DNA from 2 places in the Vibrio sp. QJM3NY_39 genome. Region 2 is predicted to be linked to the other one. Evidence: predicted binding sites of a transcription regulator. Region 2 holds the regulator's gene; the other holds the start of a gene.
The links. Region 2 encodes PurR, which represses purine synthesis genes. Its sites were predicted from a motif close to TNANGNAAACGTTTNCNTNA; they were not measured.
Positions count from the first base shown of each region.

Region 1: the regulator PurR is predicted to act here: its motif matches at 4,171-4,190, upstream of purL (phosphoribosylformylglycinamidine synthase).

Region 1 covers NZ_CM173505.1:2,838,517-2,844,403, forward strand. Annotated here, with positions in the region: gene purL (phosphoribosylformylglycinamidine synthase) at 82-3,996, opposite strand; gene mltF (membrane-bound lytic murein transglycosylase MltF) at 4,326-5,887, shown strand, end outside.
Region 2 covers NZ_CM173505.1:1,198,298-1,204,184, forward strand. Annotated here, with positions in the region: gene AC3CHU_RS05480 (alpha/beta fold hydrolase) at 1-604, shown strand, start outside; gene AC3CHU_RS05485 (putative signal transducing protein) at 744-1,061, opposite strand; gene AC3CHU_RS05490 (TVP38/TMEM64 family protein) at 1,115-1,795, opposite strand; gene AC3CHU_RS05495 (TfoX/Sxy family DNA transformation protein) at 1,931-2,521, opposite strand; cyclic di-GMP riboswitch class I at 2,649-2,734, opposite strand; gene purR (HTH-type transcriptional repressor PurR) at 2,905-3,909, opposite strand; gene torD (molecular chaperone TorD) at 4,226-4,873, opposite strand; gene torR (two-component system response regulator TorR) at 5,158-5,871, shown strand.

The DNA.
Region 1 (5,887 bases), 1.6 Mb from region 2:
TCAAATCTAATAAAAAAACGCAGACCTTTCGATCTGCGTTTTTGGTTTTTGCTTAATCTAATCTAGATTAACGCGTCCTGATTACCCCACGTTCTTACGTGCGTTTTGGAACATACGCATCCAAGCACCATTCTCGCCCCAACCTTCTGGAGACCAAGAGTTAGCAACCGTACGGAATACACGCTCTGGGTGCGGCATCATGATAGTCACGCGGCCATCTGCAGTCGTTAAACCAGTGATAGCGTTTGGTGAACCATTCGGGTTGTTCGGGTATTGCTGCGTTTGGTTACCGTTGTTATCAACGTAACGTAGAGCAACTGTACCTGAGTTTTCAATCGCGTTTAGGTGGTCGTTATCACGCACTTCTACGCGGCCTTCACCGTGAGAAACAGCGATTGGCATACGAGAACCTTCCATGCCATTGAAGAATACAGAATCAGATTTCTGAACTTCAACTAGGCTGAAACGTGCTTCAAAACGCTCAGATTCGTTACGAACGAAACGTGGCCAGTACTCAGCACCCGGGATAAGTTCACGCAGGTTAGACAACATCTGACAACCGTTACACACACCTAGAGAGAAAGTATCTTCACGCTTGAAGAAGTTTTCAAATTGGTCGCGAGTAGAATCATTAAACAGAACTGATTTAGCCCAACCTTCACCAGCGCCCAGTACATCACCGTAAGAGAAGCCACCACATGCCACAAGGCCGTTGTACTCTTCTAGTACCGCTTGACCCGTTAGGATGTCACTCATGTGAATATCAGTCGCTTCGAAGCCTGCGCGGTCAAATGCTGCTGCCATTTCAACGTGAGAGTTAACACCCTGCTCACGTAGAATCGCCATCTTAGGTTTAGCGCCCGTGTTGATGTAAGGAGCTGCAATGTCTTCATTTACGTCGAAGCTTAGTTTCACGTTCAGACCTGGGTCTGAGTTGTCTTTCTTCGCTTCATATTCTTGATCTGCACAGATTGGGTTATCACGTAGACCTTGCATCTTATGCGTAGTCTCAGCCCAGATAGTACGCAGTTCAGTACGGTTACGTTGGATTACAACATCTGCGCCTGACTTAATCACTACTTCGTCTGATGCTTCAACAGAACCAATTACGTGTGAACACGCTTCTAGGCCATTTGTTGCAAGAGTAGAAAGAACAGCGTCTAGGTCATCGTTGCGAACTTGGATTACCGCACCTAGCTCTTCGTTGAAGAGTGCTGCTAGCGTGTCTTCGCTGTTCTCTGATGCAGCTAAAAGGGCTGCAATATCAGCATTAACACCACAGTGACCTGCGAACGCCATTTCAGCTAGCGTTACGAATAGACCGCCATCGCCTTTATCGTGGTAAGCAACAACTTGGTCGTTAGCTACAAGTGCTTGAACGCCTTCGTAGAAGCCTTTTAGCTGTGCCGCGTTGTCTACGTCTGCTGGTTTATCACCAAGCTGCTTGTAAACCTGAGCAAGTGCTGTTGCGCCCATGCGGTTTTGGCCGTTACCAAGGTCGATAAGTACCAGTGACGTGTTACCTTTGTCTGTACGAAGTTGTGGCGTAATCGTCTTACGAACATCTTCAACACGTGCAAACGCTGTGATAACGAGAGAAAGCGGAGAAGTCACTTCTTTCTGCTCACCGTTCTCTTCCCACTTAGTCTTCATCGACATTGAGTCTTTACCCACTGGGATAGTTAGACCCAGTGCCGGACATAGCTCTTCACCCACGGCTTTAACCGCTTCGTAAAGACCTGCATCTTCACCAGGGTGACCCGCTGGAGACATCCAGTTAGCCGACAGTTTAATGTGTTTGATATCGCCGATGTTAGTCGCTGCGATGTTAGTAATGGCTTCACCAACCGCTAGACGAGCAGATGCTCCAAAGTCTAGAAGTGCAACCGGAGTGCGCTCACCAAGAGACATTGCCTCACCGTGGTAAGAGTCGTAGCTTGCTGCAGTTACTGCGCAGTTAGCGACAGGAACCTGCCATGGGCCAACCATTTGGTCACGAGCTACAAGGCCAGTTACCGAGCGGTCACCTATAGTAATAAGGAATGTTTTCTCTGCCACTGTTGGTAGGCGAAGAATACGGTCAACCGCTTCGTTCATTTCGATACCAGAACGGTCAATCGCTGGGTTGTTCGCTTTTAGCGTTTTCGCGTCACGGTGCATCTTAGGCGTTTTACCTAATAGGATGTCCATCGGCATGTCGATTGGCGTGTTGTCGAAGTGTGAATCTTCTAATTTAAGATCTCGTTCTTCTGTTGCTTTACCAACAATCGCGAATGGAGCGCGTTCACGCTTACAAATCGCTTCAAATGTCGCTAAGTCTTTATCAGCAACCGCCATTACGTAACGCTCTTGAGATTCGTTACACCAAATCTCAAGTGGGCTCATACCCGGCTCATCGTTTGGTACGTCGCGTAGGTTGAAGATACCACCACGTTCACCGTCGTCGACTAGCTCAGGAAGTGCATTCGAGATACCGCCCGCGCCCACATCGTGGATGAATGCGATTGGGTTCGCATCACCAAGCTGCCAACAACGGTCGATAACTTCCTGACAACGACGTTCCATTTCTGGGTTTTCACGTTGTACAGAAGCAAAATCTAAGTCTTCAGAAGAAGAACCCGAATCCATTGAAGATGCAGCACCGCCACCAAGGCCAATGTTCATTGCTGGACCGCCAAGAACTATTAGGCTTGCACCTACTGGGATCTCTTTCTTCTGAACATGATCATCACGAATGTTGCCTAAACCACCCGCCAGCATGATTGGTTTGTGGTAACCGCGTACTTCTTCACCTGCGTGAGAGTTTACTTTCTCTTCGTAAGTACGGAAGTAACCTAGTAGGTTTGGACGACCAAATTCGTTGTTGAATGCTGCGCCACCAAGAGGGCCTTCAAGCATGATATCAAGCGCAGTCACGATACGGCTTGGCTTACCAAAGTCCGTTTCCCACGGTTGAACAAAATTAGGAATTTTTAAGTTAGATACAGAGAAAGCAACCAGACCCGCTTTTGGCTTACCACCAATACCTGTCGCGCCTTCATCGCGGATTTCGCCGCCTGAACCTGTTGATGCGCCCGGCCATGGAGAGATTGCCGTTGGGTGGTTGTGCGTTTCAACTTTCATCAAGATGTGTGTTTTCTCTTGGTGATAGTTGTACTGACGAGTTTCTGGATCTGGGAAGAAACGACCGACTTCAGAACCGGTCATTACCGCTGCGTTATCTTTATAAGCAGACAGAACGTGCTCTGGTGTCGTTTCAAAAGTGTTCTTAATCATCTTGAACAATGATTTTTCTTGTTTAACGCCATCGATAGTCCAATCAGCGTTAAAGATCTTGTGACGACAGTGCTCTGAGTTCGCTTGTGCAAACATCATTAGCTCGATGTCAGTCGGGTTACGACCTAGCTTCTCAGTGAAGCTTTCAAGAAGGTAATCAATCTCATCTTCTGCAAGTGCTAGACCTAGGGTAACGTTTGCTTTTTCAAGCGCTTTACGTCCGCCAGTTAGTAGGTCAACTTCCGCATAAGGAGCAGGCTCAGCAACAGTGAACAGTGCCGCTGCTGATTCGAAGTCAGTGAAAACCACTTCCATCATACGGTCGTGCAGAATTGCTTTCAGCTCAACAAGTTGAAGCTCAGAAAGTTCAGAAGAGGTTTCAATGTAGAAAGCAGTACCGCGCTCTAGACGTGACACTTTAGCCAGTCCGCAGTTGTGTGCGATATCTGTTGATTTTGAAGACCAAGGCGAGATAGTGCCTGGACGTGGCGTTGCAAGCAGCAGTAAACCTTCAGGTTCATGCTCTTCAATCGTTGGACCGTAAGTCAGTAGCTTTTCTAGCTTCTCAACTTCAGACTCATCTAGGTCTGCCGTTAGATCAGCAAAGTGGGCAAACTCAGCGTAAATACCTGTTACAGGTAAGCTTAATTCACGACAAAGCTCTAAAAGCTTGTTAACACGAAACTCAGATAGAGCTGGGGAGCCACGCAAAATTCTCATGTGCTTACGTCTCTTATGCAGTTGATTAAGGTAGTATTGGAATAAATTCAGTGGGTTATAGGAACAACCTAACTGTTTTCTTCGAAGCTATTCCCGAAGGTTGCCAAACCTATGCCGATTCCACCTCTTCAATGCGAGCGCATTATAAAGCATTTCTTTTTGTGACGTAACACCAAAAGCAACCGTTTGCGTTATTTTTTTTATCTTTCTGTGTAAATGGTACTTTTGCTGCATTTATCACCACTTTTACAACTGTTTAAATAAACCTGCTTTGCCAGCCTTGCGGGGTTTGGTATAAAGGGGCTTCCACTTTTCGAGATTTCATTTTGATGCCTAAATTTACGCTCATCTTTTCGTCTAAGTTTCTTCTGCTCGCTATTGCCCTATTTGGGTTGGCTGGATGCCAGATTGAATCTGAACCTAAAAGTGTCCTTGAGCAGATACGAGAGCGTGGCGTTCTTCGTGTCGGCACCCTGAATAACCAACTCTCTTATTACATCGGTCCAGATGGTCCTGCTGGCTTGGATTACGAGTTAGCTCGCGAGTTTGCAGAAGAACTTGGTGTAAAGCTTGAGGTTAAACCCGCTTACCGTCTATCCGGCCTATTTCCGGCGTTAAAGAAAGGCGAGATCGATCTTATCGCAACGGGGTTAACACAAAACAGCAACCTGACACGTGCCTATCGCGCTGCGCCTGCTTATTACTATGTAAGCCAACAAGTCGTGTACAAAAAAGGTCAGTGGCGACCAAGAAACCTTGAGCAACTGATCAGGTTTGAGAATGAGCGTCAGGCTGATTTCGTAAAAGCACAAACTGAACCAGAAGAGGTAGCGTCTACTGACACATTGACGCCATCTTTGGTTGTAGTGAAAGACTCACACTTTGAGCCAACACTAAAACAGCTGCAAAACACACACGATGACTTTATCTACGATGCGATCGGCAATGCTGACATCAACGACCTGCTAAAAGAAGTCTCTACAGGGGAACGCTTGTTTACTGTGGCGGATTCGATTGAGCTGTCACTCGCACAACGTTTATACCCAGACGTGGCTTTGGCTTTTGAACTTACAGAAGACCAACCTATCTCTTGGTACTTAGAACGTTCAGAAGATGAAAGCCTGTATGCGTTGCTGATTGAGTTCTTCGGTAACCTTAAACAGTCTGGTGAATTGGCTTCACTGGAAGAGAAATACATCGGTCACATTGGTACCTTTGACTACGTTGATACTCGTGCCTTTATCCGCGCATTGGACAGCAAGCTACCTAAATGGTCGCCACTATTTCAGAAATACTCGCAAGAATTTGATTGGCGCTTAATCGCAGCTTTGGCATACCAAGAGTCACACTGGAACCCAGTCGCGCGTTCTCCCACAGGTGTTCGTGGCATGATGATGTTGACGTTGCCAACCGCGAAGAGCGTAGGTGTAACCAATCGTCTTGACCCGAAACAGTCGGTACAAGGTGGCGTGGAATATTTACGTCGTATCGTGAATCGAGTTCCTGACTCAATTACTCAACATGAAAAGATCTGGTTTGCCCTCGCCTCATATAACGTAGGTTACGGTCACATGATGGATGCTCGCCGCTTAACTAAAGCACAAGGCGGCAACCCTGACGCTTGGGGTGATGTCAAAGATCGACTTCCTCTATTGAGACAAAAGAAGTACTACAGCCAAACTCGATACGGCTATGCGCGTGGTGATGAAGCAAGGAATTACGTTGAGAATATTCGCCGTTATTACCAAAGCATTATTGGTCATGTGAATAAGCGAAATAAAGAAGAAGAAGCGAGCCTCGAAGGTTTGGTGGTTATCCCACCTTTAGAGATCTCGGGCGCTGAATCGACAATCAGTGCGGCTGAATCCGCTGTCGACGAAGCTGAGTCTTC
Region 2 (5,887 bases):
TTCGAATCGTTATACGTTCAAAGCGGTAACGCTCGATATTCTTAAGGTGTTAGACCATCTGAAAATCCGTTCTGCACACTTTGTAGGCATGTCTTTGGGCACGATTATTGTCCGTAATGTCGCAGAGCTAGCGGCTGGCCGAGTACGTTCAATGGTACTAGGTGGTGCCGTGACCAAACTCAACACTCGCTCTCAAGTCTTAATCAAGTTGGGTAACTTGAGTAAGCACATCATTCCTTATATGTGGTTATACAGCCTTTTTGCTTACGTTGTGATGCCACAAAAAAGCCAAAAAGAATCACGTAACCTGTTTATCCGCGAAGCCAAAAAGCTGTGCCAAAAAGAGTTTAAACGCTGGTTTATCCTTACGGCTGATGTGAACCCATTGATGAAGTACTTTAAAGACCGAGAGTTGCCGATTCCAACTTTGTATTTGATGGGCGAGCGCGACTACATGTTCATCAAGCCAGTAAAAGAAATGGTAGAAGCGCATAAGTCGAGTGAGTTGGTAGAAATTGCCAACTGTGGGCATGTGTGCAACGTAGAAAACCCTGAAGAATTCAATCAACGATCTATCGCTTTTATTCAAAAGCAAATTCAGTGATTCTTTAGCAGAACAGATGCTCGAATAGAATTGAAACAAAAACGGGAAGCTAATTTTAGCTTCCCGTTTTTATTTGGAGGAGGTATCTGACCGAGTTGTTATATAAGGCCGTTGGAGCCACTTTACCTTTCAAAACCTGCTATTCAGGTGAAGCAGTACCGCACTGCCAACAAGAACCGAATTGTGCTTCGTTGACTTCATGACATTCTCCGCAACGCCACTCTTCATAAATGATCGAATCTTGCTGTTTCTGGTAGTCATTAACAACTGCCCGGGCTTTGCTCGCCAATTCTGGCTCATATAACCATACGTAAGGGTCAGTTTCTTCGGCAAATGGGATTTCCCCTTTCAAACCGAATAACCCTTCACCACGAACTTCACACGCAATATTCATACTTTCTAGTAATCCACAGATGATGTGGGCTTCTGTCGGATTCGATGCACTGAAGATTTTCATTGAGATAGAACCTTATCTGGCTATATGCGTTATTTAGCTATTATAAGTATACGTTATTCAGCCACAGGTGCTGAGCGAAATTTATTCATCAACCATTTAGCAATGATTGGGAATACACCCAGCAAGGCAAATGACAATAGTACTGAAGGGGACACGATACCCGAAAGTGAATCAATTTCCGCGAGTTGAGTACCAGCATTCAAGAAAACGGCAGTACCCGGTAACATTCCTATTTGACTTGTAATGTAATAGCGACTCACAGACATCGGTGTTAGACCCATCAACAGGTTGATAAGGAAAAATGGGAATACAGGAATCAGACGCAGAGAAAACAAGTAAAATGCTCCGTCTTTTTCAACGCCCTTGTTAATCGTTGCTAATTTGTCACCAAATTTAGTTTGGATCCAGTCACGTAACAGATAACGGCTACTTAAAAACGCGAGGGTTGCACCAATGGCACTGGCGAAAGAGACCAGCAGCAAACTATTCCAGAAACCAAATAGCGCAGCCCCTAACAGGGTCACAACAGCAGCACCAGGAATTGAGAAAGCAGTAATCATTACATACGCGACAAAATAGATAGCAGCGGCAGCAATGAAGTTGCTATCAATGTAGTCATTTAAAACGGCTTGTTGGGCCTTGGCATTTTCAAGCGTTAGGTATTGGCCGAAATTGACGCCTAACAAGACGATGGTTACGACCAACACAATACCCAATATCATTTTCTTACTCATTGATACTTCCTCTAAATTTTCAATGTATACCATTAGTATAGATAGACAGGCAAAGCATAGATTAACTTTCAGCAGATATAAAAAAAGCCGCAGTAAATGCGGCTTAGTTATGTATATAGTTTTTCACTTACAATGTTAATTGACGCGATTGATAAGCTCTTCACGACGCTGCTGCGGTATAACAGACCAATGTGTGCCATTGATCGCGCCTTCTAGCGCCCAAAGTAGTTCAATACTGACAGAAGACGCATGTGATTCTTTGATGGCGTTAAATGCGTTTACAGAGCCAGATTCATATAAACGCTCTACGGAATCGATCCCTGCTTTTTTCAACATACGCTCAGTGGCGAGTCGAAGGTTGGGCAGATCTTTGAGTCGAGTAGGCTTAGCTGAAGATTGCTCAGCTTTTTCTTCTTTAGCAAAACCCAGAGACGTTGTTGCAAGCTGCAAGATTTTCTCTTGGTCTTGCCACAGGCCTTCGGGTAAAGCGAAATATTTAGTAACGACAGGGAAACCACGTTTTTTGTAGACGTACGGTTGAAACCCTTGTTGTTCGAACTGTTTCGTTGTGCATTTGTCTGCTCGTATGTGCAGCTGGTCATTTACAACCAGAGCAAACATAGTGTCATCAGCAAAAAGACCGAAGCCACCAAACATCGAGCGTGATTTTATTTTTCCTAGGGATTCAAATAATTTCATTGAATCCTTTAGTATCGGTTTATCCATGTTATTTATCTCGGTGTATTTGAACTACGCCACCAAATAAGCAGGTCCGAGAGATTAGCAAAATGTTGCAATTAAATTGTCAATTAGCCGTAAATTACTAAATTATTAGTAGTTACTGCATTTTGCCATCGGTAACCCCGCTACCATACCAACGAGTGGTTTAGGCCGGAAGCTTTGCGTCTCACTCTTTCAAGTGATTTGCCCTGTGCGTGACTGATTGAATAGAATAAAGTTTTTGTTGAATGAGGCTCACACTTGTTATTTCAAAATGTGATACTGCTTCAATTAATGATCTTTCCAGTATGATACCAGGTTCATTGATGTTGTTGATAAAAAAAGCGCACCTAAAGGTGCGCTTGATTAAACTAAACTGAATTTATCAATTAATTTAACGTTTTAACTGTGCTTCGCTCAACAATTTCAGGGTGCATTTCGAATACACGTTTTTCATGGTCTTTGTCTTTGATGCGTTCTAACAAAATTTCGAATGCATTCTTACCAACACGACGCTTCGGTTGGTGAACCGTGGTCAATGGTGGAGAGAAGTATTCAGCTAACTCGATGTTATCGTAACCAATCACTGAAATATCTTCAGGGATACGAATACCTTGTTGTTGTAAGCGACTCATTAGGCCAAGTGCCATGGTGTCGTTAAAACAGAATACGGCTGTAGGGCGATCTTCCATTTTAATAATTTGATCAGCAGCAATCACAGCGGTATCACACTCAAAGTTGCCTTCAATGATTAGACGCTCATCAGTAGCTATTTTGGCTTCACCCAACGCACGTTTGTAACCTGCAATACGTTCTACACATGCTGCTTTGTCTAAGTGGCCACTTAAGCAAGCAATCTTAGAATGACCGCGTTCAATAAGGTACTTGGTTGCCAGATAGCCACCTTCTTCAGAGTTATCAATGATCTTATCGGCTTGAGAGGTCTCAGGGCCCCAATCCATGACAACTTTAGGGATATCAGCGTGACGGTCTAACATCTCTCTTAATTCTTCAGTTAGGTCTGAACACATAACCAAGATGCCATCTACACGTTTCTCTGCAAGCATTCGAATGTAGTCGCGCTGCTTCTCATAGATACCGCCAGTGTTACACAAGATCAAAGTGTAACCTTGACGGTAACAGTAACTCTCAACACCATCGATAACTTCAGAGAAGAATAGGTTGGTTGATTGAGTCACTAGCATGCCGATAGTGCGCGTTGTATTACATTTTAAGCTACGAGCAACAGCACTCGGCGCGTAGTTTAGTTCGTCTACGGCTTTGTTTACTTTTTCTTGAGTCGCTTCTGCAACAAAGCGAGTTTTGTTGATTACGTGAGAAACGGTTGTTGTTGATACGCCTGCTAAGCGAGCGACATCTTTTATAGTGGCCATGGTTTTATCCTATTAGAAGCTACTTTCCCAAAGTACGGAATGAAGTAGCCGTTAAGCTACCTAACTAAGAGCTTAAATTTGTAGGGCTCTTTGGGTACTAAAGTGCTAAAAAACAAAAAACCGCTATTGAGCGGCTTGTCTTAACACCGAAATGCTCAAAACTATAATAAGCATAGCATTTCGTGAATGTTTCATATTTTATCGTTTGCGGTCACAATTTTAGACTGACTAGAAATTACTCGCAATAAAATTCACCCGGAAATCCGGGTGAATTGTCACATTCTTCTGAATTTATTTAACGAGTCATCCAATCAGCTTATTCACCAGCAAGGTATTGGGTGTCCAATTTGCAGAATGCAAGTAGCAGAGATGAGACTGATGCGTAGAAACCGAATTCGTCAACGTCATGACATTTAACGTTGAACTTTGGTACCCAAGTAAGAAGTTGTTGCTCGATAAATTGCTGTTGAACAGCGAAGGATTTTTCTAGCTCTTCTTCAAGCTCCGTTTCATTAGAACGGATGATCAAGTTGCCAAGGAAGTCGAGTTCGATAGCGATGTGGTCAGCTGGTTCTTTTAGGTCTTGGTTCACCACTAAGTTGTGCTTGGCCATGATCTCTTCCATATCTTTTGCTGGCTTATCATTCAAAAGGCCAGTCTCACCGATATACATAGAAGCGTAAGGAAGTGCGCCATGCTTATCTGTTTTTAAGAATAAGTCACAGAAGTCAGCAGACAATTCTAGTTGAGCATCCTCACGCGTTTGTAGGCGGTTTAGCGCATCCACTAGGCTATCGATCGCCGGTTTTAGTGTTTCATTTTCGCCTAAACCAGTTAGGAAAGAACGAATTTCAACAGAGTGGTAGTGATCGAGTTCTTCTTGAGTGAGCTCTTTAGCGAATAAGCTTGATAGCCACCAGTATATTTCTGCTCTTTGCTCGTTGAACGCTTTCGTATCTTTCATTTCTTAGATCCTGATTTAGTCTTGTGGTGTTACTTATATGCATCTTGAAGTTACTTGTGCAAAGCACACCAAGGCTGAATAACAAGGTTATTTGCGAAACGCAAAGTTACTCGTTAGTAGTAATGCCTATATTGAATTGCGATGGACGATAAATAGCAAGGTTTAAGATTGTCTTGTATCAAAAAAGATCCATGTTTCTGGCTTTTATCTTGTGTACCACTAGAATTGTTACGAGTTATGAATAGAATAGTCACTGAAACTATTAAATAAGAAAAGTGGTGTAGATGAGCTATCACGTATTAGTCGTAGAAGATGATGTGGTAACCCGCAGTAAACTGGTCGGATACTTCCAGAACGAAGGTTACACAGTAAGCGAAGCAGAAAGCGGCGCTCAAATGAGAAACGTGTTAGAAGATAATAACGTTGACCTCATTATGCTGGACATCAACTTACCAGGCGAAGATGGATTGATGCTAACTCGCGAATTACGCAGTCAATCAGACATTGGAATTATTTTAGTTACTGGACGCACGGATAGCATCGACAAAATCGTTGGCCTTGAAATGGGCGCTGACGATTACGTTACTAAACCCTTCGAACTTCGCGAGTTATTGGTTCGAGTTAAAAACCTACTTTGGCGCATTTCTGCCGCTCGTAAAACAGCAGCAGGTAAGGTTGAAGAGACTGAAGACGAATCTGTGGTTCGTTTTGGTGAGTGGACGTTTGATATCCCTCGTCGTGCGCTAAGCAAAAACGGCGAGCCGGTAAAACTGACTAAAGCTGAATATGAACTGTTGGTAGCGCTTTCTTCTTACCCTAACCAGGTATTAAGTCGTGAACGCATTCTGAATATGATCAGCCACCGAGTGGATGCTCCAAACGATCGAACTATCGACGTGTTAATCCGTCGTATGCGTGCGAAGATGGAGTTTGACCCTAAGAATCCACAAATTTTTGTAACGGTTCACGGTGAAGGTTACATGTTCGCTGGTGATTGATTTCCTTCGGGAGTGA